DNA from 2 places in the Acidovorax sp. GW458-11-26-14-TSB4 genome. Region 1 is predicted to be linked to the other one. Evidence: riboswitches for the same ligand, from Rfam matches in the RefSeq annotation. Region 1 holds a riboswitch; the other holds the start of a gene.

The links. A riboswitch is a leader RNA that binds a small molecule or an ion and turns the genes downstream of it on or off. The one in region 1 is predicted to bind S-adenosylhomocysteine.
Region 2: another riboswitch for S-adenosylhomocysteine. It lies ahead of metH (methionine synthase); the one in region 1 lies ahead of ahcY (adenosylhomocysteinase).

Annotation. Positions count from the first base shown of each region.
Region 1 is NZ_JBWKYR010000002.1:385,985-396,943, forward strand. It holds gene AC07X5_RS08275 (serine/threonine protein kinase) at 1-1,851, opposite strand, end outside; gene AC07X5_RS08280 (23S rRNA (adenine(2030)-N(6))-methyltransferase RlmJ) at 2,151-3,038, shown strand; gene AC07X5_RS08285 (septal ring lytic transglycosylase RlpA family protein) at 3,050-3,754, opposite strand; gene AC07X5_RS08290 (hypothetical protein) at 3,735-4,349, opposite strand; gene metF (methylenetetrahydrofolate reductase [NAD(P)H]) at 4,402-5,253, opposite strand; gene AC07X5_RS08300 (TlyA family RNA methyltransferase) at 5,250-6,251, opposite strand; gene ahcY (adenosylhomocysteinase) at 6,364-7,797, opposite strand; S-adenosyl-L-homocysteine riboswitch at 7,872-7,949, opposite strand; gene AC07X5_RS08310 (DUF2855 family protein) at 7,987-9,078, opposite strand; gene AC07X5_RS08315 (TetR/AcrR family transcriptional regulator) at 9,157-9,795, shown strand; gene AC07X5_RS08320 (SDR family oxidoreductase) at 9,872-10,642, shown strand; gene AC07X5_RS08325 (peptide chain release factor 3) at 10,914-10,959, shown strand, end outside.
Region 2 is NZ_JBWKYR010000001.1:591,791-602,749, reverse strand. It holds gene AC07X5_RS02855 (serine hydrolase domain-containing protein) at 129-1,262, shown strand; gene AC07X5_RS02850 (shikimate kinase) at 1,315-1,854, shown strand; gene AC07X5_RS02845 (IclR family transcriptional regulator) at 1,864-2,643, opposite strand; gene AC07X5_RS02840 (Bug family tripartite tricarboxylate transporter substrate binding protein) at 2,740-3,735, shown strand; gene fahA (fumarylacetoacetase) at 3,768-5,042, shown strand; gene metH (methionine synthase) at 5,077-7,821, opposite strand; S-adenosyl-L-homocysteine riboswitch at 7,848-7,945, opposite strand; gene AC07X5_RS02825 (hypothetical protein) at 7,955-8,710, opposite strand; gene AC07X5_RS02820 (aminotransferase class V-fold PLP-dependent enzyme) at 8,743-10,074, opposite strand; gene AC07X5_RS02815 (amino acid ABC transporter substrate-binding protein) at 10,074-10,958, opposite strand.

The DNA.
Region 1 (10,959 bases):
GCGGCGCTTGTTCTCCACGCAAATGGGTGTTGCCGCCTGGGAAGGCTTCTGGCATTCGTTATGGATGCACATGGGGCGCCCCAGGAAGCTGGAGTCGGCGCACACCTCCTGCGGCGATGGCACGCGCACCGGCGCGGGGCGCGGGCGCTCCACCGGCGGCGGCGGGGGGGGCGGTGGGGCCGGCTCCTCGTGGACCACGACGGGCGCGGGTGCCGGCTCGGAGGCCACCACGCGCTTCGGCTTGGGTGCGGGCTTGGCCACCACGGCCGCCGACGCGGCATCGGCCGCACCCGAAGTGGGGGCCAGGGGGGCGCTGGCCACGTCGGATGCCGGCTCCGCTGGCGGCGCCAGAACGGCCACCGCCTCGGAGGCCGCGGGTGTGGGCTCCGCCATCTCGGTGATGATGTCGTCTGCCGGGGCGGCCTTCTGGCCGGGACCCTGCGTCCACCAGACTCCGGCGGCGGCCACGGCCAGCCCGGCGGCGCCCAGCGCCAGCCATACCGGCATCCGGTTCGGCGAACGCCCGGCACGCGCCGCCAGGGCGGCCGCGGCGCGCTCGGACTCCGTCAACGCGGCGCGCACCCGGCCGGCAGCGCCGCTGGCCTCACCGCGACCATGGCGCGCCGACTTGCGATCATGGTCGGCAGTCACCATGGCCTGGGTGTCGGCAGGGTCCATGAAGACGGTGTCTGCCACGCCCCTCTGGACCGTGTCGGGGTATCCCTCGACAGCAGCGTCTGCGCCTGCTGCCTCGAGCGCCTTGTTGGTCTGAACCGCAATTTCAGCCACGATGGCCGGTGCTGCCGTGACATCCACCGTCGGGGTCAGCAGGCCAGGGCCGGGCTGGTCGGCCGGCTCCACCCAGATATCACCCAGGTCGGCCCGAAAGTCGAAATGGTCCACGCCCTCCGGTGGGGTGGTCATCTCCATCAGCTGCAGGAAGGCATCGATGCTCTGGGGCCGGTCTTCCGGCTGCAGCGACAGCGCCTGCGAGACCGCAGCCACGAAGGCCGGCGAGTACTCGACGCCCAGCTGCTTCTTGACGGTCTTGGCCACGCGCGAGAACGGCACCATGCGGTCCTTGATGGAGCGCAGGGTGGCTGGCAGGGGCGTGTCGTTGCACAGGCAGCCATGCATCACGGCCGCCAGCGAGTACAGGTCGCTCCAGGGACCCTGGCGCAGATCATCGTCGCCTTCGGAATACTGCTCGATGGGCGCGTAGTTCACCTTGAGCACCGCCGTGTGCTTGTGGTCCTTGTCGTTGATCGCATGGCGCGCCGCGCCCAGGTCCAGCAGCACCGGCGGCCCGTTGTCCTGCAGGAAGATGTTGTCGGGCGAGATGTCCCGGTGCAGCGTCTTGCCGTCGTGCAGCACGCGCAGCGCACCCAGCACCGACCACAGCAGCTTGCGCAGCCACTCCTCGGGCGGTGGCGTACGCATCTGGGCGCGCGCCTGCTTGAAGGTCATGCCCGTGTACAGCGGCATGACCATGTAGGCGGTGTTGTTGGCCTCCCAGAAGCGGAACACCTTGACCAGCGAGGGGTGGTCGAACTGGGCCAGCAGGCGGGCCTCGCCCACAAAGGATTCAAGGCCGGCGTGGAAGGTCTGCTGGTCGGACGAGGAACGCACCCACAGCGACTGGCCCTGGGCGCGCCCGGCCAGCGCCGAAGGCATGTACTCCTTGATGGCCACCGCCCGGTGCAGCGAATGGTCGAAGGCCTTGTAGACCATGCCGAAGCCGCCCACCCCAAGCAGCGCCAGGATCTCGAATTCGGCCAGCCGCGTCCCGGGCGGCAGCGCATCGACATGGCTGACGGCACTGGCAGGAGCAGGGCGAGAGGTTTCGGTCATGGTGCAAAAAGACTGGCGGGAGAGGCCGCCGTGAGAGCGGTCAGGAAACTGCTGCGAGGGGCCGCCCAGCGGCCCACCAGCGATCATGATGCATGACAGCCGGTGGCGTTGAAACAAAAAGCCACATATCTGCCAAAAACGTCACGCAGGATCCTCCCAGCACGCAATTCTGCCCTGTACTGCATTGTCCATGCCACCTGTGGCGGCTGAAAGACCCGATTGACGGCGAATGCGCGGTCTGTTGGGGCGATGACCCTGGAAATATCGGCCCGGGCGCTGACAATCGTTACCATTGGGGCATGTTCAGTTACCGCCACGCCTTCCATGCAGGCAACCACGCCGACGTGCTCAAGCACACGGTGCTGATTGCCACCCTGCAGCACCTTACCGAGAAAGACGCGGCCCTGGCCGTGCTGGACACCCATGCAGGCGCAGGCCTGTACCGGCTCGATGGCGACTACGCCAACACCAGCGCCGAATCGGCCGACGGCATTGCCCGGCTGGTCGCGCCCGATGTGCCTGCGCTCAAGCCTGCCTTGCAGGCCTACGTGGACATGGTGCGCGCCTTCAACCAGGGCGCGGCCACGCGCGTCTACCCCGGTTCACCCTTCATCATCCAGCGCCTGCTGCGCGACCACGACAAGCTCAAGCTGTTCGAGCTGCACCCCACCGACCTGCGCGCCCTGGCAGGCAACGTGGCCCAGCTGGAGGCCGGCCGCCAGGTGGCAGTGCTGCACGAGGACGGGTTCGAGGGCATCCGGAAATTCCTGCCCCCGCCGTCGCGGCGCGCCCTGGTGCTGTGCGACCCCAGCTACGAGATGAAGAACGACTACGGCAAGGTGCTCGACATGGCGGCGGATTCGCTCAAGCGCTTTGCCACGGGCACCTATGCCTTCTGGTACCCGATCATCCCGCGCCCCGAAGCCCATGACCTGCCGCGCCGCCTCAAGACCCTGGCCACCAAGGCCGGCAAGGGCTGGCTGCATGCCACGCTGACCGTCAAGTCCAGCAAGATGACCGAAACCGCCAGCGGCGAGACCAAGCGCCCCGGCCTGCCGGCCAGCGGCATGTTCCTGATCAACCCGCCCTTCACGCTCAAGGCGGCGCTCAAGGACGCCTTGCCCCAGATGGTGGAACTGCTGGCGCAAGACCGCAACGCCACGCACACGTTGGAGTCCGGCGGATAGACGGCCAGCGCTCAGGGGGCACGCAGCAGGCGCGGCGGGCCCATACCCGCACGGCTGCGGCGGCTGATGGCCGCTGGCGCCTGTGCTTCCTGGGCCGCAGGCAGGGAAAAGCGCTGCGGGAGATTGTCGAGGGGCGCCGGTGGGCAGGTGACGGCATCGCCTCCCACGGGGAACACATCCACCGGCTTGAGCCCCCCTTGCACCCCCAGGGCCAGGGCCGCGCCGCGGCTCAGGTCCACGATGCGGTTGGCCACGTGCGGGCCGCGGTCGTTGACCCGCACCACCACGCCCTTGCCGGTTTCCCGGTCGCGCACGCAGATGCGGGTGCCAAAAGCCAGCGTACGGTGCGCCGCCGTCATGGCATTCATGTCGAACAGCTCGCCGCTGGCCGTGCGGCGCCGGTGAAAGCGCTGGCCGTACCACGAGGCCAGGCCCGTTTCCAGCGGGCCCTCGTCCGCACCGGGGGCGTCGTCATCGTCATCATCCATGTCCGCAGCCTCCGCCGACAGGCTGGGGCGGGACAGTCCCGGCGACCCCGCAGCCACGGGGCGCAAGGGCAGGACCTCGGCCGGGTCCGGCGGCACCCGCAGCTCGCTGCCCGTGGCGCCATCCAGGCGCAAACCGGCTTCTTCGCCCCACGCGGCCGGCCACCCCAGCAGGCAGGCCAGCAGCGCACAGGCGGCTCCTCGCAAAAAGTCAGCGCTTGCAGCGTGCAAGAAACGCCTCTTCAAAACGCTTGAGGTCGGCCCGCTCTCCCTCGGTGAGATCGGTGCGGGCCTTCTTGGTGTTCAGGATGCGCTGCGATTCGGCACACTGCTGGGCCTGGCGGGCGTCCTGCTGGCGCGCCAAGTCGGCCGCAGCCTGGGCAGAGCGCTCCTCTTCGCGGCGCTGGCGGTCACCGGCCCGGCGCTCGTCGTACATGCGGTTCGACGCATCGCGTTCCTCCTGGGCGCAGTCGCGGCGATACTCGTTGCGCATGCCCTGCACCACGTCGGCCGCGATCTTGCGTGAATAGGCATTGCGGATGTTTTCATCCAGCGAGCGGCAGCGCCCACTCATGTAGCTGTAGTGGTCCGGCACCTCGGGGGCGGTGCGCACCACCGTGGTGGAACGGGAAGGCTGGCTGTACGAGTACGAAGGTGTGACAGGAGCCACCTCCACCGTCCGGGTGGTGGTACCACTGGGACATGGCCGCGACAGGGCATAGTCATTCCCATAGGCATCGCGGCAGTGGTAGCGCGTCTGCGCCCCCACACCCGACGCACCCAGTCCACCCAGCAGGGCCAGCATCACGGCAAATACAACCTTCATGGCGCACCAGAAAAATGAAACAAAGGGTGTGAATATTACCGTTAGGGCCTGCCTACAGGACCAGCCGGCGGCAAATTTCGAGGGTGGCGGCGCTCTGGTTCATGGTGTAGAAGTGCAGTGCGGGCACGCCCTCGCTGCGCAGCCGGTCGCACAGGTCCGTCACCACATCGAGGCCAAAGGCCTTGATGCTCGCCGTGTCGTCGCCGAAGGCCTGCAGGCGCAGGCGGATCCAGCGCGGGATCTCGGCACCGCAGGCGTCCGAGAAGCGCATCAGTTGGGTGGAACTGGTGATCGGCATGATGCCGGGCACCACCGGGATGCCGGCGCCCAGGGCCTGCACGTCGTCCACGAAGCGGAAATAGGAGTCCGCGTTGTAGAAATACTGGGTGATGGCCGCGTCCGCGCCCGCCTGCACCTTGGCCAGGTAGGCCCGGAGGTCGGACTCGGGCGAGCGCGCCTGCGGATGCACCTCGGGGTAGGCGGCCACTTCGATGTGGAAGTCGCGCCCGGTCTCGGCCCGGATGAAGGCCACCAGGTCGCTGGCGTACTGGAATTCGCCGCCCGCGCCATAGCCGCTGGGCAGGTCACCGCGCAGGGCCACCAAGCGCTTGACGCCCATGGCCTTGAGCTGGCCCAGCTGCTCGCGCACCGACGCGCGCGTGGCACCGATGCACGAGAAGTGCGAGGCGGCGGGCACACCCTCGGCCAGGATCTCGCGCACGGTACCGAAGGTGCCGTCCTGGGTGGACCCACCCGCGCCATAGGTCACCGAGCAGAACTCGGGGTTCAGCGCATACAGCTGCTGGCGTTCGGCGCGCAGCTTGTCGGCACCGGCCGGCGTCTTGGGGGGAAAGAATTCGAGGCTCACCGGGAAGCCGGTGGCCTGCGCCTTGGCTGCATTCATGCGGCCCTCCTTGCAAATACAAAGAATTCGCGGTTGCCGTCGCCCCCGCTGATGGGGCTGTCCAGCCAGGCCAGCACGCCAAGGCCCAAGCCGGCACAGCAGTCGCGGATGCGCTGCTCGACCACCGCGTACAGGGACTCATCGCGCACGATGCCGCCCTTGCCCACCTGGCCGGGCTGCAATTCGAACTGCGGCTTGACCAGCATCAGCAGGTTGCTGCCGGGCTTCATCAGCGGCACCAGCGCGGGCAGCACGAGCGTGAGCGAGATGAAGGACAGATCGCCCGTGACCAGGTCGAACGCGGGCGTGATGTCCACGCCTTCGCGCCCGGCCCTGCGGCGGCGCTCCTTGGGCACGGTGCCTTCGGCCCGCGCACGCGCCTTGGCGGCACGCTCGGCCTTGAAGGACTCCACATCCTGCTCCCTGGCATCGTCGCTGTCGTCGTATTCATCACCCACCTCACCGCCATTGCGCATCCACGCATAGGGCGCGACGGGCTGGGTGTCGTTGTCGTCGATGTCCGTTTCCACGTATTCGGACAAGGCTTCCTCGCAGGCTTCCTGCAGCGATTGGGCCGTCATGGCGCGGGCATTGAGCCCTTCGACGCCCACCACGCGCAGGTCATTGCGCAGCCGCTCGTGCAGCTGTCCCTGGCCCACATCCACGCCGATCACCTGGGCCGCGCCCTGCTGCAGAAGGCAGTCGGTGAATCCCCCGGTGCTCTGGCCCACGTCCAGGCAGCGCAATCCATCTACCGACAGCTTCGTGGCCGCGAGCGCGCCCTCGAGCTTGAGGCCGCCGCGCGAGATGTACTTCGCCTCGGCCCCGTCGAGCAGCCGCACCTCGGCCACCGACGGGATGTCGTCCCCGTTCTTGGCCACCTTCTGCCAGGGCGCCAGCGGCGAAAGGCGCCACTCCACCCCGGCCGCGATCAGGCGCTGCGCCTGCGAGCGCGTGGCCGCATGGCCGGATTCCACCAAAAAAACATCTGCGCGCATACTTCACTCTCTCACCCGAGGGCAATGGATTTCAAGGCCTCGAAGGCAGGAATGCGTTCGCCGCGACCGGCACCCCTCCCTTGAGGGAAGGAGCGCCTGCGGCGACAGCCGATCAGTAGCGGTAGGTGTCAGGCTTGTAAGGGCCTTGCTTGGACACGCCGATGTAGGCGGCCTGTTCGTCGGACAGTTCGGTCAGCATGGCGCCGACCTTCTTCAGGTGCAGGCGTGCGACCTTTTCGTCCAGGTGCTTGGGCAGCACGTAGACCTGGCCGTTCTCGTAGCGGTCCTTGTGCATGAACAGCTCGATCTGGGCAATGGTCTGGTTGGCGAACGAGCTGGACATCACGAAGCTGGGGTGGCCCGTGCCGCAGCCCAGGTTCACCAGGCGGCCCTTGGCCAGCAGGATGATGCGCTTGCCGTCCGGGAAGATCACGTGGTCCACCTGGGGCTTGATCTCTTCCCACTGGTACTGCTCGAGCGTGGCGACCTGGATTTCGTTGTCGAAGTGGCCGATGTTGCAGACGATGGCCTGGTCCTTCATGGCCTTCATGTGCTCGTGGGTGATCACGTCCTTGTTGCCGGTGGTGGTCACGAAGATGTCGGCCTTGTCGGCGGCATATTCCATAGTCACGACCTTGTAGCCTTCCATCGCGGCCTGCAGGGCGTTGATGGGGTCGATCTCGGTCACCCAGACCTGGGCCGACAGCGCACGCAAGGCCTGGGCGCTGCCCTTGCCCACGTCGCCGTAGCCGGCCACGCAGGCCACCTTGCCGGCGATCATCACGTCGGTGGCACGCTTGATGCCGTCCACCAGCGACTCGCGGCAGCCGTACAGGTTGTCGAACTTGCTCTTGGTCACCGAGTCGTTCACGTTGATCGCGCGGAACAGCAGCGTGCCCTTGGCCGACATTTCCTTCAGGCGGTGCACTCCGGTGGTGGTTTCTTCGGTCACGCCGATGATCTGGGCGCTCTTGCGGGTGTACCAGGTCGGGTCCACGGCCAGCTTGGCCTTGATGGAGGCGTACAGGCAGGTCTCTTCTTCGCTGGTGGGGTTGTCGAGCAGCGATGCGTCCTTCTCGGCGCGCTGGCCCAGGTGCATCAGCAGCGTGGCGTCGCCACCGTCGTCCAGGATCAGGTTGGGGCCTTCGCCTTCGCTGCCGGCGGGGCCGAAGTCGAAGATGCGGTGGGTGTAGTCCCAGTACTCGGCCAGGGTTTCACCCTTGACGGCGAACACGGGCGTGCCGTTGGACGCGATGGCCGCGGCAGCATGGTCCTGCGTGGAGAAGATGTTGCAAGATGCCCAGCGCACCTGGGCGCCCAGGGCCTGCAGCGTCTCGATCAGCACGGCGGTCTGGATCGTCATGTGCAGGCTGCCGGTGATGCGGGCGCCCTTGAGCGCCTGCTGGGGTGCGAATTCCTCGCGGATGGCCATCAGGCCGGGCATCTCGGTTTCGGCGATGCGGATTTCCTTGCGGCCCCAGGCGGCCAGGCCGATGTCGGCAATGATGCAGTCGGTATTGACCGGGGCGTCGACGCGTGCGTTCATGATGGTGTGCTCCAAAGCATGTTTGAAAAGCCACTTGCCGCGCGGGGATGAGACGGAAGGCTCACCACACGAGAAGTGGATGAGCGTCGTTGCTAGATGACTCCGAGCCTCACGCCCCGCCAGTGCTGGGGACGCTGCAACGCTCCTCGGATGCGCGCATTATAAGTAAAAGCATCCGGCATGCCACCGCTACAGCGTGACGACATGGCCCAGCTGCGGGTCGATGCGCCCGGCATGCAGGTCCTCCACCAGCGCCTGCGCGGCGGCAAAGCCCGCATGTTCCTGCACCCGCATCCAGGGCTGGCGGGCGTCGCTGATGCGTTCGATGAAGGCGCGCTGCGCGGCGTTGAACTTCTGGTTCACCAGCTCCGGCCCCCAGTCGGCATTGCGTTTCTTGATCTGCACCGGCGCGAAGTAGAACGCGGGGGCCGGCCCGGGCAAGGCGGTATCGCGCAGGAAATGCGTGTTCTGCGCCGAGCCCGCATAGCAGTCATAGACCAGCGCATCGGCCAAGTGGTGGTGCACGCGTGCGCGCAGGTCCTCGTCGCCCGAGAAGTCCACGTACAGCGTGGGCACATCCGTGCCCAGCGCCTCCAGTTCGCCATAGGCCACCGTGCGCTCGTAGCACCCCAGGCCCTGCACGAAGGCGCTGTTGCGTGGCGAGGTGAGGGCCACCCGCTCGATGCCCTCCTGCCCCTGCAGGCAGAACGCCGTACCGAAGGCCGTCTTGCTCGACGCGCTGGAGAACACCAGGCGCCGCGCGCCAAAGAACGCGTTGTCCGACAGAAAGTCCGCCAGCATGAACGAGGTGATGAACAAGGGCCGCACCAGCATCTGCCAGTTCTCGTCTTCGGCGCGGTAGGCCGGGTCTGCGCTGCAGCGCGTGTACTGGTTGTAGGCCGAGGTCAGGCCCTGGCGGTGCTCCGCGCCATCGTAGAAGCCGCGCGCCGTCACGCGCACGGGCTGCATGCGCAAATGGCTGGCAATCGGCCAGTAGCCATAGAAGCGCTCGCCCACGACCACGCCCTCCACGTCGGATGCCACCACCTCGGCAAAGCCCCACACCGGCATGTGGCCCCAGCCCGCTGCGCCGGTGGGGAAGAAATCCCAGTAGCGCATGGCATCGCCGAAGGCCGCATAGGTGATGTTGTTGGTGGTCACGGCCACGCGGTCCACGCGCAGAATGGCCTCGCCGGGCTGCAGCGGCACCAGGGGCGACTGCTCGGTGCGGGTGTGATTCAATGCATTCTTGTCGGTCAACAGGCGGGTCAGCATGGTCATGGTGTATCTCCGGTACGGTGGTGAAAAAGTGCTGCGGTCACTTTATGGCGCCCGGCCCGAGAGCGGGTTCGGAAACCGATGAAGGCCCCGCCCGCCAGCGCCGCCGCAGCCGCCAGGCCCCTGAAACGGCCGCACCAGGCCCGCGCACGCTTCACCGTGCAGGCCATCTACGACGCCTTTGTTCGGATTTGGCAGCGCGACGGCTGGGAGAAACTCACCACGCGCAACGTCGCGCTGGAGACCGGCATCGCGGTGGGCACGCTCTACGACTACTTCCCCAACAAGACGGCCCTGCTCTCGGGTTATGTGCGCCACTGCATCGAAGCGCTGCTCGCTGCCATCGAGCGCGAGGCCGTGCAGCCCGCCGGCCTGCCCTGGGAGCAGCGCATCCACCACCTGGTGCGCCTGTTGTGCGGGGTGGATGCGCCCGAGCTGCCCCCCTTCCACCCCGACATGCTGGCGCTGGAAGGCGCCATGGCCGAGCCGCACCACCACCTGCGCGTGCACGAGGAACTGGCCGCCGCCTGGGGCCGGGTGCTGGCCGCCTGCACCGACCTGCCCCACCCACCAGGGCCGGAGCTGGCACAGGCGCTGCACCTGTCTGCATGGGGCGGGCGGCGCTATGCCCTGCTGCTGCAACTGGGCCCGGACGGGATGCGGCAATGGGCCCGGGGCGTGGAAACGCTGTGCTGCGCGGCCCTGCGCCCACCACGCTGAGCTTGTCACCTGCGCGGCTGCCGGCCCCGGCCGCCCGCTCCACACTGGCGCCCTCACAGCAGAAGGAGCATTTCCCATGGACCCGAAGGACAAGGTCATCATCGTCACCGGCGGCGCCAGCGGCATCGGCCGCAGCATGGCGCGGCGCTTTGCCGCCGAGGGCGCGCGCGCCGTGGTCGTGGCCGACCTGCACCTGAAGCCGGCCCAGGCCGTGGCCGACGAGATCGGCGGCCTGGCCGTGCGCTGCGATGTCTCGCGCGAGGCCGACATAAAGGCCCTGGTGGCCACCACGCGCGAGCAGTACGGCCGTGTGGACGCTTACCTCTCCAACGCCGGCATCCTGGGCCGGCCGGGCGGCATCGAACTCGAAGACCCGCTGTGGGACGCGATGTGGAACATCCACGGCATGGCCCATGTCTGGGCCGCGCGCGCCGTGGTGCCCGAGATGGTGGAGCGCGGCGAGGGCTTCTTCCTCGTCACCGCCTCGGCCGCCGGGCTGCTGACCATCGTCGAATCCGCGCCCTATGCCGTGACCAAGCATGCGGCCGTGGCGTTTGCCGAGTGGCTGCGCATCGCCTATGGCCGCAACGGCGTGGGCGTGGCCTGCCTGTGCCCGCAGTCGGTGCAGACCGCCATGGTCACGGGCGATGGCGGCTCGGCCTCGCACGACGGCATCCTGCCACCCGAGCAGGTCGCAGGCGACGTGCTGGCCGCCATGCAGGACGGGCGCTTCCTGGTGCTGCCCCACCCCGAGGTGGCCCAGTACTTCCGCAACAAGGGCCAGGACTACGAACGCTGGCTGGGCGGCATGCAGAAGATTTATGCGCGCCACACCAAAGAACAATGACTCCCCCTGAGTCGCTTCGCGCCATACCCCTGAGGGGGCCGCCCCCGGTGCGGCGGGGCGGCCCTTGCACGGGGGCGCTGGCTTGGGCTGCGCCAGTTTCACCGGTCGCGCGTCGTACCAAGCGCGGTGGAGCAATTGAGATACGGCCGCAGAGGGGGCCGGGTCGCGAGCCCGGTAAAATCGGCATATCCGGGCGCTTGAGCGCCTGCCGCGCCGACTGCCGCAGGCCTCTGCCGCAGCGAGCTGCCCACCCCCTTCCCTGGAATTCCCTGTGTCCTACGCCCCCGAAACCCGGCGCCGCCGCACCTTTGCCATCA
Region 2 (10,959 bases), on a different contig from region 1:
CATAGGAGGCCGGGCAGCGGACTTCCACCGGCCGGGCACGGAAGCCAATGTAGGCGCTGTCCCACAGGCGGCTGGGTCCATCGGCCACTTGTGGCAGGCTCTTACCATCTTCTCCAGGAGCCCCGCCCATGCATGCCCCCAGCCTGACCCGATTGCGCAGCGTGCTGCAGGACCACATCGACCGCGGCATCCTGCCAGGCGCGGTGGCGCTGGTGCACCACCGCGGCCAGACGGTGCTGCACGACGCCCTGGGCGCCCAGGCGCCCGGCGCGGGCGCACCGGCCATGGCGGCGGATTCGATCTTCCGCATCTACTCCATGACCAAGCCCGTGGTGTCGCTGGTCACGCTGATGCTCATGGAAGAAGGGCGCCTGCCCCTGTCCCACCCCGTGGCGCGCTACCTGCCCACCTTTGCCGGCCAGGGCGTGTTCGACCCCGCCACGGGGGGCATGGCGCCCGTGCGGCGTGACGCCACGGTGCACGACCTGCTTCGCCATACGGCGGGGCTGAGCTATGCCTGGGACACCGGCCCGGTGGCCCAGGCCTACCAAACGGCACGCATCGGCTCGCGCCGCGATGGCAATGCGGCGCTGGCCAAGGCCATCGGGCCCCTGCCCCTGCTGCACCAGCCCGGCTGCTGCTGGGAATACAGCCGCGCCACCGATGTGCTGGGCGCGCTGCTGGAGGTGGTGGAGGGTGAGACCCTGGGCGCCATCCTGCAGCGCCGGGTGTTCGGCCCGCTGCAGATGCACGACACCGGCTTTCACGTGCCGGCGGAGCAGTTGCACCGCCTGGCCGAACCCTTCGCGCGCGACCCGGCCACCGGCGCCGAGGTGGCGCTCAACGACGTATCGCGGCCGGCCGCGTTCGAGTCGGGCGGCGGCGGGCTGGTGTCCACGGCCGCAGACTATGCGCGTTTTGCGCGCCTGCTGCTGGCCGGCGGCACGCTCGATGGCGTGCGCCTGGCCAGCCGCACCACCGTGGCCTTCATGGCGGCCGACCACCTGGGCGATGGCATACCGGCCGCCGGGGACATCCTGCCCGAGGGCTACGGCTTCGGCCTGGGCGTGGCCGTGCGCCGCAGCGCCGGTCTGGCGCCCCACACCGCCTCGGTGGGCCAGTACGGCTGGAGCGGCATGGGCGGCACCTTCTTCCTGGTGGACCCTGCCGAAGACCTGGTGGCCATCATGCTCACCCAGGCGCCCGGCCAGCTGCGCTATCTGTGCGAGCTGTACCCGGCGCTGGTCTACGCGGCGCTGTAGCAAGCACAGGGCCCTGCTTTAAACTCGCCCCCCCAAGGGGCAAGAAAAGAATATGCAGATTCGCTGTGCACTGGTCGGCATGCCCGGCTCAGGCAAATCCACCATCGGCAGGCAGTTGGCGCACCGTGCGGGCGTGCCCTTCATCGACCTGGACCACCGGCTGGAGGAAGTGCTGGGCACCAGCATCCGCCAGTTCTTCGAGGAGCACGGCGAGGCGCGCTTTCGCGAGCTGGAAGCCGAGGAACTGGCCAAGGCGGCGGCGCAGCCCGGCGGCATGGTGCTCTCCACCGGCGGCGGCGCCGTGCTGCGCGCCGAGAACCGCGGCGTGCTGCGCGCCATGGGCCCGGTGCTCTACCTGCGCGCCTCGCCCGAAGAGATCTACAAGCGCGTCAAGCACGACCGCAGCCGCCCCCTGCTGCAGGGAGGCAACCCCATGGACAAGCTGCGCGCACTCTACGCCCAGCGCGACGGCCTGTACCGCGAGACGGCGCACTACGTGATCGAGACCGGCCGCCCCACGGTGCACATGCTGGTCAACATGATCATGATGCAGCTGGAGATGGCCGCGGGCACCGAGCAGGCGCCGCAGTAAGCAATGGCCTCAACGCAGGGGCGAGGAATCGCTCCAGTGGAAGTGCACGCGCGGCTGGATGTCCGCGATCTCGGTGCGCAGCAGTGCGGCCAGGCGCCCCGCCTCGCGCTGGGTAAGCCGCGCCACGGTGGTCGACAGGCTGACGGCCGCGAACGCCCGGCCGCCCGCATCCACCACGGCATGGCCCACGGCGGCGGTATTGGTGTTCAGGCAGCCGCCGCTGCGCGCATAGCCCAGGGCCTGGGTCTGGGTGAGCAGCGTGCGCAGCGTGGCCTCGTCCAGCCCGCCATAGCGACCCAGCGTGGGCGCATTGGTGGCCAGGGCGGCTTCGATGAGCGCCTCGTCCTGCGCCGCCATCAGCGCCAGGCCGGCCGCGCCCACACCCAGCGGGCGGCGCCCGCCCACCGTGACCGACAGCGGCGGCTCCAGCCGCTGTACGTTGGTATGGGCATAGCAGACGGCCTCATGGCCGCTGAGCACGAACAGGTAGGCCGCATAGCCCGTGGCATCGGCCAGGCGCTGCAGATTGGCCGTGAACAGCGGCGCCACATCGTGCCGGCCGCGCGCGGCCAGGCCGTGCTCGAAGGGGCGGCGCCCCAGCACATAGCCCCGGCCCTCCGGCAGCGCCGCCACCAGGCGCGCGGCCATCATGTCCTGCAGCAGCCGGTGCACGGTGGGATGCGGGATGCCGGACTGGCGCGCGATGTCCGACAGCGACAGCCCGCGCGCGTCGTAGCGCGAGAGCTGGTCGAGGATGCGCAGCACGCGGTCGAGCACCAGGGTGGCCATGCTTGTTTGTCCATGCAGTGGAAAGAACGATTGTAGGAAACCGCAGGCCGGCCAAGAATGCGCAGATTCGAACAACCATCTCTGGAGACATTGCCCATGGCCGCTTTCGCCCGCTCCCCGCTCACCCGCCGCACCCTGCTGGGCGCCACCACTGCCGCCGTGCTCGGCCTGGCCGCCGGCCCGCTGGCTGCGCAGGACTTCCCGTCCAAGCCCATTCGCTTCGTCGTGCCCTATGCCCCCGGCGGCACCACCGACCTGGTGGCACGCACCGTGGGCGCCCACATGGCGCAGACCCTGGGCCAGCCGGTCATCATCGACAACCGCGCGGGCGCGGGCGGCAATATCGGCATGGACGCCGTGGCCAAGGCCGCGCCCGACGGCTACACCGTGGGCATGGGCGCCATCTCCACGAACGCGCTGAACCCGCACATCTACAAGAAGATGCCCTTTGACCCGCGCAAGGACTTCACCGCCGTGGGCCTGCTGGGCAACTCCACCATCGTGCTCGAAGCCGGCCCCGCCCTGCCCGTGAAGACCGTTGCCGAGCTGGTCGCCCATGCCAAGAAGAGCCCCGGTGTCCCCTACGCCACGGCCGGCGCCGGCACCTCCATGCACCTGACGGGCGTGCTGTTCGCACAGACCAGCAAGACCGACCTGGTGCACGTGCCTTACAAGGGCAGCGCGCCGCTGATCACCGACCTGATCGGCGGCCAGGTGCCGATTGCCTTCGACAACCTGCCCGCCTCCCTGCCCCACATCCAGGCCGGCAAGCTGCGTGCCCTGGCGGTGGCCGGCGCCCAGCGCTCGCCCGCTCTGCCCGACGTGCCCACCCTGGCCGAAGCCGGCCTGCCCGAGGCGGTGGTCGAGCCCTGGTTCGGCGTCTACGGCCCCGCGGGCCTGCCCGCTGCCGTGGCGCAGCGCCTGAACAAGGCGCTGGCCGACGCCCTGGCCGACCCGGCCGTCAAGGACAAGCTGCTGGCCGCGGGCTTCACCCCGCGCAGCGCCAGCGTGGCGGAGTTCGATGCCCTGACCAAGCGCGAGTACGAGCGCCTGGGCAAGGTCGCCCACAGCGCGCAGATGAGCGCAGACTGATCCTTTTCCTTTTTCTTCCATCCCGACTGACCATGAGCACCACCCTCGACGCCACCCACGGCACCCAACTGCGCAGCTGGGTCGCATCCGCCAATGTGGCAGGCTGCGACTTCCCCATCCAGAACCTGCCCTTCGGGCGCTTCCGCACGGCGGGCAGCCGCGAGGCCCTGCGCATCGGCGTGGCCATCGGCGACCAGATCCTGGACCTGCAGGCCGCCGGCCTGGTGGCCCACAACGACATGAACGCGCTGATGGCCGCCACGCCCGCCGAGCGCCAGGCCCTGCGCCAGCAGCTGTCCGAAGGCCTGCGCGAAGGCAATAGCAGCCAGCAGGCCGCCTGGACGCAGGCCCTGGTGCCCCAATCCAGCGTGGAGATGGCCGTGCCCTGCCAGATCGGCGACTACACGGACTTCTACACCAGCGTGCACCACGCCACCACCGTGGGCAAGCAGTTCCGCCCGGACAACCCGCTGCTGCCCAACTACAAGTGGGTGCCCATCGGCTACCACGGGCGCGCCTCGTCCATCGGCATCAGCGGCCAGCGCATCAAGCGCCCGCAGGGCCAGACCAAGGCGCCCGATGCGGCCGTGCCCACGCTCGGCCCCTGCAAGCGCCTGGACTACGAGCTGGAGCTGGGCTGGTTCATCGGCCAGGGCAATGCCCAGGGCGAGCCCATCGCCATCGGCCAAGCAGAACAGCACCTGTTCGGCGTGGCGCTGTTCAACGACTGGAGCGCACGCGACATCCAGGGCTGGGAATACCAGCCGCTGGGGCCCTTCCTGTCGAAGAACTTCGCCAGCACCCTCTCGCCCTGGGTGGTGACCATGGAAGCGCTGGCGCCCTTCCGGGCCGCCTTCGAGCGCGATGCCGCCGACCCGCAGCCCCTGCCCTACCTGGACTCGGCCAACAACCGCAGCCAGGGCGCCTTCGACATCACCCTGGAAGTGCTGCTGCAGACGGCCCGCATGCGCGAGGCCGGCGAGGCCCCCGTGCGCCTGTCGGCCACCAACAGCCGCCGCGCCGCGTACTGGACGCCCGCGCAGCTCGTGGCGCACCACACGGTGAACGGCTGCAACCTGCAACCCGGCGACCTGATGGGATCGGGCACGCTGTCGGGCCCCGAGGTGACCGAGGCGGGCTCCCTGCTGGAGCTGGCCAGCGGCGGCAAGCAGCCCATCACACTGCCCAACGGCGAGCAGCGCAGCTTCCTGGAAGACGGCGACACGCTGATCCTCAAGGGCTGGTGCGAGCGCGAAGGCGCGGTGCGGATCGGGCTGGGCGAGGTGAGCGGGACCATCGTCGCCTGATGGTCCACAGGCAGCCCCATGATGGGGCTGCCTTTTACAGATTCGGCGCCAGCAGCCGCGCCAGCACGGCCTCGTCCATACCCCGGCGCTGGGCCATGTCGTGCAGCTGGTCCTCGCCGATCTTGCCGACGTTGAAGTACACGCTCTCGGGGTGGCCCAGGTAGAAGCCGCTCACGCTGGCGGCCGGCATCATGGCCAGGCTTTCGGTGAGGGCCATGCCGACCTCCTCGCACTGCAGCACGCGGAACAGCTCCGTCTTGGCGCTGTGGTCGGGGCAGGCGGGGTAGCCGGGCGCGGGGCGGATGCCGGCGTACTTCTCGGCGATCATATCGTCGTTGCTCAGTTGCTCGCCCGCAGCGTAGCCCCACAGGTCGGTGCGCACGCGCTGGTGCAGGCACTCGGCAAAGGCTTCGGCCAGGCGGTCTGCCAGGCTCTTGAACATGATGGCCGAATAATCGTCCAGGGCGTCGATGAAGGCCTTTTCCTTCTTCTCGATCCCGAGGCCCGCCGTCACGGCGAACAGGCCGGCGTAGTCGGCAATGCCGCTGTCCTTGGGTGCGACGAAGTCGGCCAGGCAGCGGCTGGGGCGGGTCACGCCGTCGATGACCTGCTTTTCGGCCTGCTGGCGCATGCCGTACCAGGTCATGGCGACCTCGGTGCGGGTTTCGTCGGTGTAGAACTCGATGTCGTCGCCGCCGTTCACGCTGTTGGCCGGGTACAGGGCCATCACGCCGCTGGCCGTGAGCCAGCGGCCTTCGATGATCTTTTTCAGCATGGCCTGCGCATCGGCGAACACGCGCGTGGCCTCCACGCCCACCACCTCGTCGCTCAGGATGGCAGGGTACGGGCCGGCCAGGTCCCAGGTCTGGAAGAACGGGCCCCAGTCGATGTAGCGGGCCAGCTCGGCCAGGTCGAAGTTCTTGAACACGCGGCGGCCCAGGGCGCGCGGCACGGTGGGCTTGAAGGTCGTCCAGTCCACCGGCGTCCTGTTGGCGCGCGCCTTGGCCAGGGGCCACAGCGGGGTCTGCTTCTTGTTGGCGTGCTGGGTGCGCACCTTGTCGTAGTCGGCGTTGAGCTCCTGCACGTAGTTGTCCACCCCCTCGCCGAGCAGGCTCTGGGCCACGCTCACGCTGCGCGAGGCATCGGGCACGTAGACGACAGGGCCTTCGTAGTGCGGCGCGATCTTCACGGCGGTGTGCACGCGGCTGGTGGTGGCACCGCCGATGAGCAGCGGGATCTTCTTGATGCGGAAGTGGTCGTCCTTCTGCATCTCGCCGGCCACGTACTGCATCTCTTCGAGGCTGGGCGTGATCAGGCCCGACAGGCCCACGATGTCGGCCCCCTCGACCTTGGCGCGCGCCAGGATCTCGTGGCAGGGCACCATCACGCCCATGTTCACGACTTCGAAGTTGTTGCACTGGAGCACGACGGTGACGATGTTCTTGCCGATGTCGTGCACGTCGCCCTTGACGGTGGCGATGATGATCTTGCCCTTGCTGCGCACGTCGCGGCCGGCCAGTTCGTCCTGGCGCTTTTCTTCCTCGATGTAGGGGATCAGGTGGGCCACGGCGGACTTCATCACGCGCGCACTCTTGACCACCTGGGGCAGGAACATCTTGCCGGCGCCGAACAGGTCGCCCACCACGTTCATGCCGTCCATCAGCGGGCCTTCGATCACGTGCAGTGGGCGCCCGCCCTTGGCCAGGATGGCGCGGTAGGCTTCCTCGGTGTCTTCGACGATGAAGTCGGTGATGCCGTGCACCAGCGCGTGCGACAGGCGCTCGCCCACGGTGCGCGGGGCCTCGGGCGTGCCGCGCCATTCGAGCTTCTTGCTCTCGTCCTTGGCGCCGCTCTTGGCGGTCTCGGCCACCTCGACCAGGCGCTCGCCGGCATCGGGGCGGCGGTTGAGCACCACGTCCTCGACACGTTCGCGCAGCGTGGGCTCCAGGTCGTCGTAGACGCCGACCATGCCGGCGTTGACGATGCCCATGTCCATGCCTGCCTGGATGGCGTGGTACAGGAATACGGTGTGGATGGCCTCGCGCACCGGGTCGTTGCCGCGGAAGCTGAAACTCACATTGGACACGCCGCCCGAGACCTTGGCGCCGGGCAGGTTCTGCTTGATCCAGCGCACGGCCTCGATGAAGTCGACGGCGTAGTTGTTGTGCTCCTCGATGCCGGTGGCCACCGCGAAGATGTTGGGGTCGAAGATGATGTCCTCGGGCGGAAAGCCCACCTCGTCGACCAGCACGCGGTAGGCGCGCTCGCAGATCTCGATCTTGCGCGCAAAGGTGTCGGCCTGGCCCTTCTCGTCGAAGGCCATGACCACGGCGGCCGCGCCATAGCGCTTGACCAGGCGCGCCTCGTGCTTGAACTTGTCCACCCCCTCCTTCATGGAGATGGAGTTGACGATGCCCTTGCCCTGGATGCAGCGCAGCCCGGCCTCGATCACCTCCCACTTGGAGCTGTCGACCATGATGGGCACGCGCGCGATGTCGGGCTCGGAGGCGATGAGCTGCAAAAAGCGCACCATCGCAGCCTTGCTGTCCAGCATGGCCTCATCCATGTTGATGTCGATGACCTGGGCGCCGTTCTCCACCTGCTGGCGGGCCACGGCCAGGGCCTCCTCGTACTGCCCGTTGAGGATCATGCGGGCAAAGGCCTTGGAGCCGGTGACGTTGGTGCGCTCGCCGATGTTGACGAACAGCGTGCCCTCGCCAATGGAGACGGGCTCCAGGCCGGAAAGCTTCAGTGGAGGAATCGAGGAAATGGCGGACATCAGGCTCACCTGCAAGGGGGATCGAACACAGGTGAGCGTCGTTGCGGGGTGGTCGGCCCCGAGCCTGACGGGCACGCCTGGCCATCTGGGACCTGGGCGGCACGCTGCAACGCTCCTCGGGGGGAGGCTGATTTTACCGAACTGGCAGGAATTGAAGGAACGTGCCCCCGACAATGCCCTGCACATAGCTGATCGCTGCGCGGCGGTACTTCTCGGTCACCACCACGGCCACCAGGTCCAGGCGGGCGATGAGCTTGCCGAATTCGCGCTCGAAGCTCAGGTTGCGCCCATCGGGCCCGATCTCGTCGGCCAGCAACAGCGGCTGGCCGGCGGCATTGCGGCGCTGCGCCAGCAGCCACACGGCCGATTCCACATTGCGCGCAGCGTTGTACAGGTGCTGGGCATCGAGCGAGTCAAGCAGGAAGAACTCGGTCTTGCCGCCATGGGCCGTGACCAGCATGTCGGCCGTGGCCACAGTGAAGGCAGCCACCCGGTCGCCCGTGAACTCGGGCGCCAGGGCAAAGGCCAGGGCCGCGACGTCGCGCCGCCCCTGCAGCGGCGCCCAGGGCTGGCGCTGCTCGATGGCGGCACGCGCCCGCTCCATGGCCTGCTCGCGGCTGGCCGCACCGCCCTTGCGCCACTCGGCCGGGTTGCGGCGGTAGAGCTTGTCCATCAGCAGGGTCAGACTGGCCAGGTTGTCGCGCATGGCCAGTGTGGCCATGCGGTTCGCGTCGGACTGGGCCAGTTCGCCCGTGGTGGTGGATGCGCCCTTTACCTCGCCGCGCGGGGTGGGCGCAGGGGCGGCACAGCCAGACAGCAGGGCCACGGCGGTCAGGGCCATGCAGGCCAGGGGGAGGAAGTGAGGGAGAAGGGATGCAGGCGCCAGCATGTGGGCCGCATTATGGCCATGGCTGTCCCGGCCTAAGCAAGCGCCAGCGAACGCGCAGCGACATCCCGCACGATGTCCTGCGTGATGTGCAGGAACCGGTCGACATCCGCGGGCGAGTGGCAGTGCAGCGGCGAGACCCGCACGGCGCCCTGCAGCCCGAACGATTCAAGCATGCGCCGCGAGTAGATGCTGGCCGCGCTGCGCTCGTACACCGTGACGCCGCGCAGGCCGTACTCGTGCACCGCCTGTGTGCAGTCGATCCCCGCGAGGCCGATGGCGATGATCAAATCGCGCCGCTCCAGGTCGCCATGGTCCAGGTAGACCTGCACGCCCTCCATGGCGCGCAGCCCGGGCGCCTCGGCACTGCCATCGAGCAGGCGCGCCAGCAGTGCGCGCTCGTGCAGCAGGATGCGCTCCATGCCTGCGGCAAAGCGCTCACGGCGGCCTGCGGCATCGGGCGCATCAACACCCGGGGCGTCCCCCAGCCAGCACACGTAGTCCATGATTTCGGTCAGCACCGCGAACTGCCAGGGCGCGGCGCTGCCCAGGTCCCAGAAATCGGGCGCCTTGCCGGCCAGCTTGTGGTGGGGCAATGCGGCCGCGCGGTCCGACAGCCAGGCCAGGCCCGAACCGCGGCAGCCAAAGAACTTGTAGGGCGCGATGTTGATGCCATCCACCGGCGTGGCCTGCAGGTCGATGAGGCCGTGGGGCGCATGCTGAACGGCATCCACGATGATGTACAGGTCGGGTTTCACGGCGCGGGCGCGCTCCACGATCCGCGCCATGTCGAGCTTGGCGCCCGAGATGTTGGACGCGTAGATCACGTTGAGCAGGCAGGTGCCCCCATCCACCAGGCGCACGATGGCATCCACGTCGACACCGCCGGTGGCCGGGTTGCTCGGGGCCACGCGCAGCTCGCGCTCGGTCTGGCGCGCGTAGCGCTCCATGGCGTCGAAGGACGAGGGGTGCTCGAGCACCGTGGTGACCATGTTGGTGCCCGGCACGTTCTCGGCCACGGCGCGCACCATGTCGAACATGGCGCCCGATGCAGTCAGGGCCGCATAGACGCTGCCTCCCTGCGCGTTGAGCAATGTGCGCAGGTCGGCCGCGCCGGTGGCCTGCACGCACTGCAACTCGCGCGCCACCTCGTGGATGCGCTCGGTGTTGTCGGGCACGGCATCGACCTGGCCCATGCGCTCCATGGCGGCCTTCAGACGCAGCGAGCCGCCCGCATTGTCAAAATACAGGCGCTCGCGCCCACGGTGGTCATGCTCCACCTGCAGGAAGCGCTCGCGCACCGCGCGCATCAGGTCCTCAGGGAACAGCAGGCCTTCGGGATACCGGGTCAGAGAGGATGCAGCCATCACACCCCCTTGTTGTTGGGGTTGCGGTAGGCCTCGCGTACCGCATCGGTCATGGGGAAGTTGATGTTGATGTTGCTCGGCGGGATGGGCTGGGTGAACCAGCGCGCATACAGCCGCTCCATCTCGCCGGACTTCATGAGCTGCGTGACCGTCTGGTCCACCAGCGCCTGGAAGGCCGCATCGTTCTTGCGCAGCATGATGCCGTAGGGCTCCTGGCGCAGCACCACGTCCTTGAGGATCACGTAGTCGCCGGGGTTGGGTGACACGGCGATCAGCCCTGCGAGCTGCACGTCGTCGAGCACGTAGGCCACGGCCCGGTCGCTGGCCAGCAACAGGAAGGCGTCGGCGGTGTCCTTGCCCGAAATCTCCTGCACCTCCAGGTTTTCTGAGCGGCGGAAGCTGCGCAGCAACTGGATCGAGGTGCTGCCGGCCACGGTCGCCACGCTCTTGCCCGCCAGGTCCGCCAGCGAGGTGATGCCCGACTTCTTCTTGACCGCCACAGTGATGTTGGTGACGAAGTGGCTGGGCGCAAATGCGACCTGCTGCTGGCGCACCACCGAGTTGGTGGTGGTGGCGCAGTCCAGGTCCACGGTGCCGTTCTGTATCAGCGGAATGCGGTTCAGCGAATTGAGCAGGGTGTATTGCACGCGCAGCGCGGGCAGGCCGAGTTTGGCCTTGACGGCGTCGACGATCTTCAGGCAGATGTCGTTGGAAAAGCCGACGGGGTCGCCGCTGCCTGCAGGCTTGTACGAGAACGGGACGGAGCTGTCGCGGTTGCCGATGTGGATGGTGCCGCTCTCCTTGATCTTGCGCAGGGTGTCGATCTCCTGCGCCATGGTGGCCGAGGCGAGCAGGGTGGCGCCCAATGCGGCGAGGACAGACATC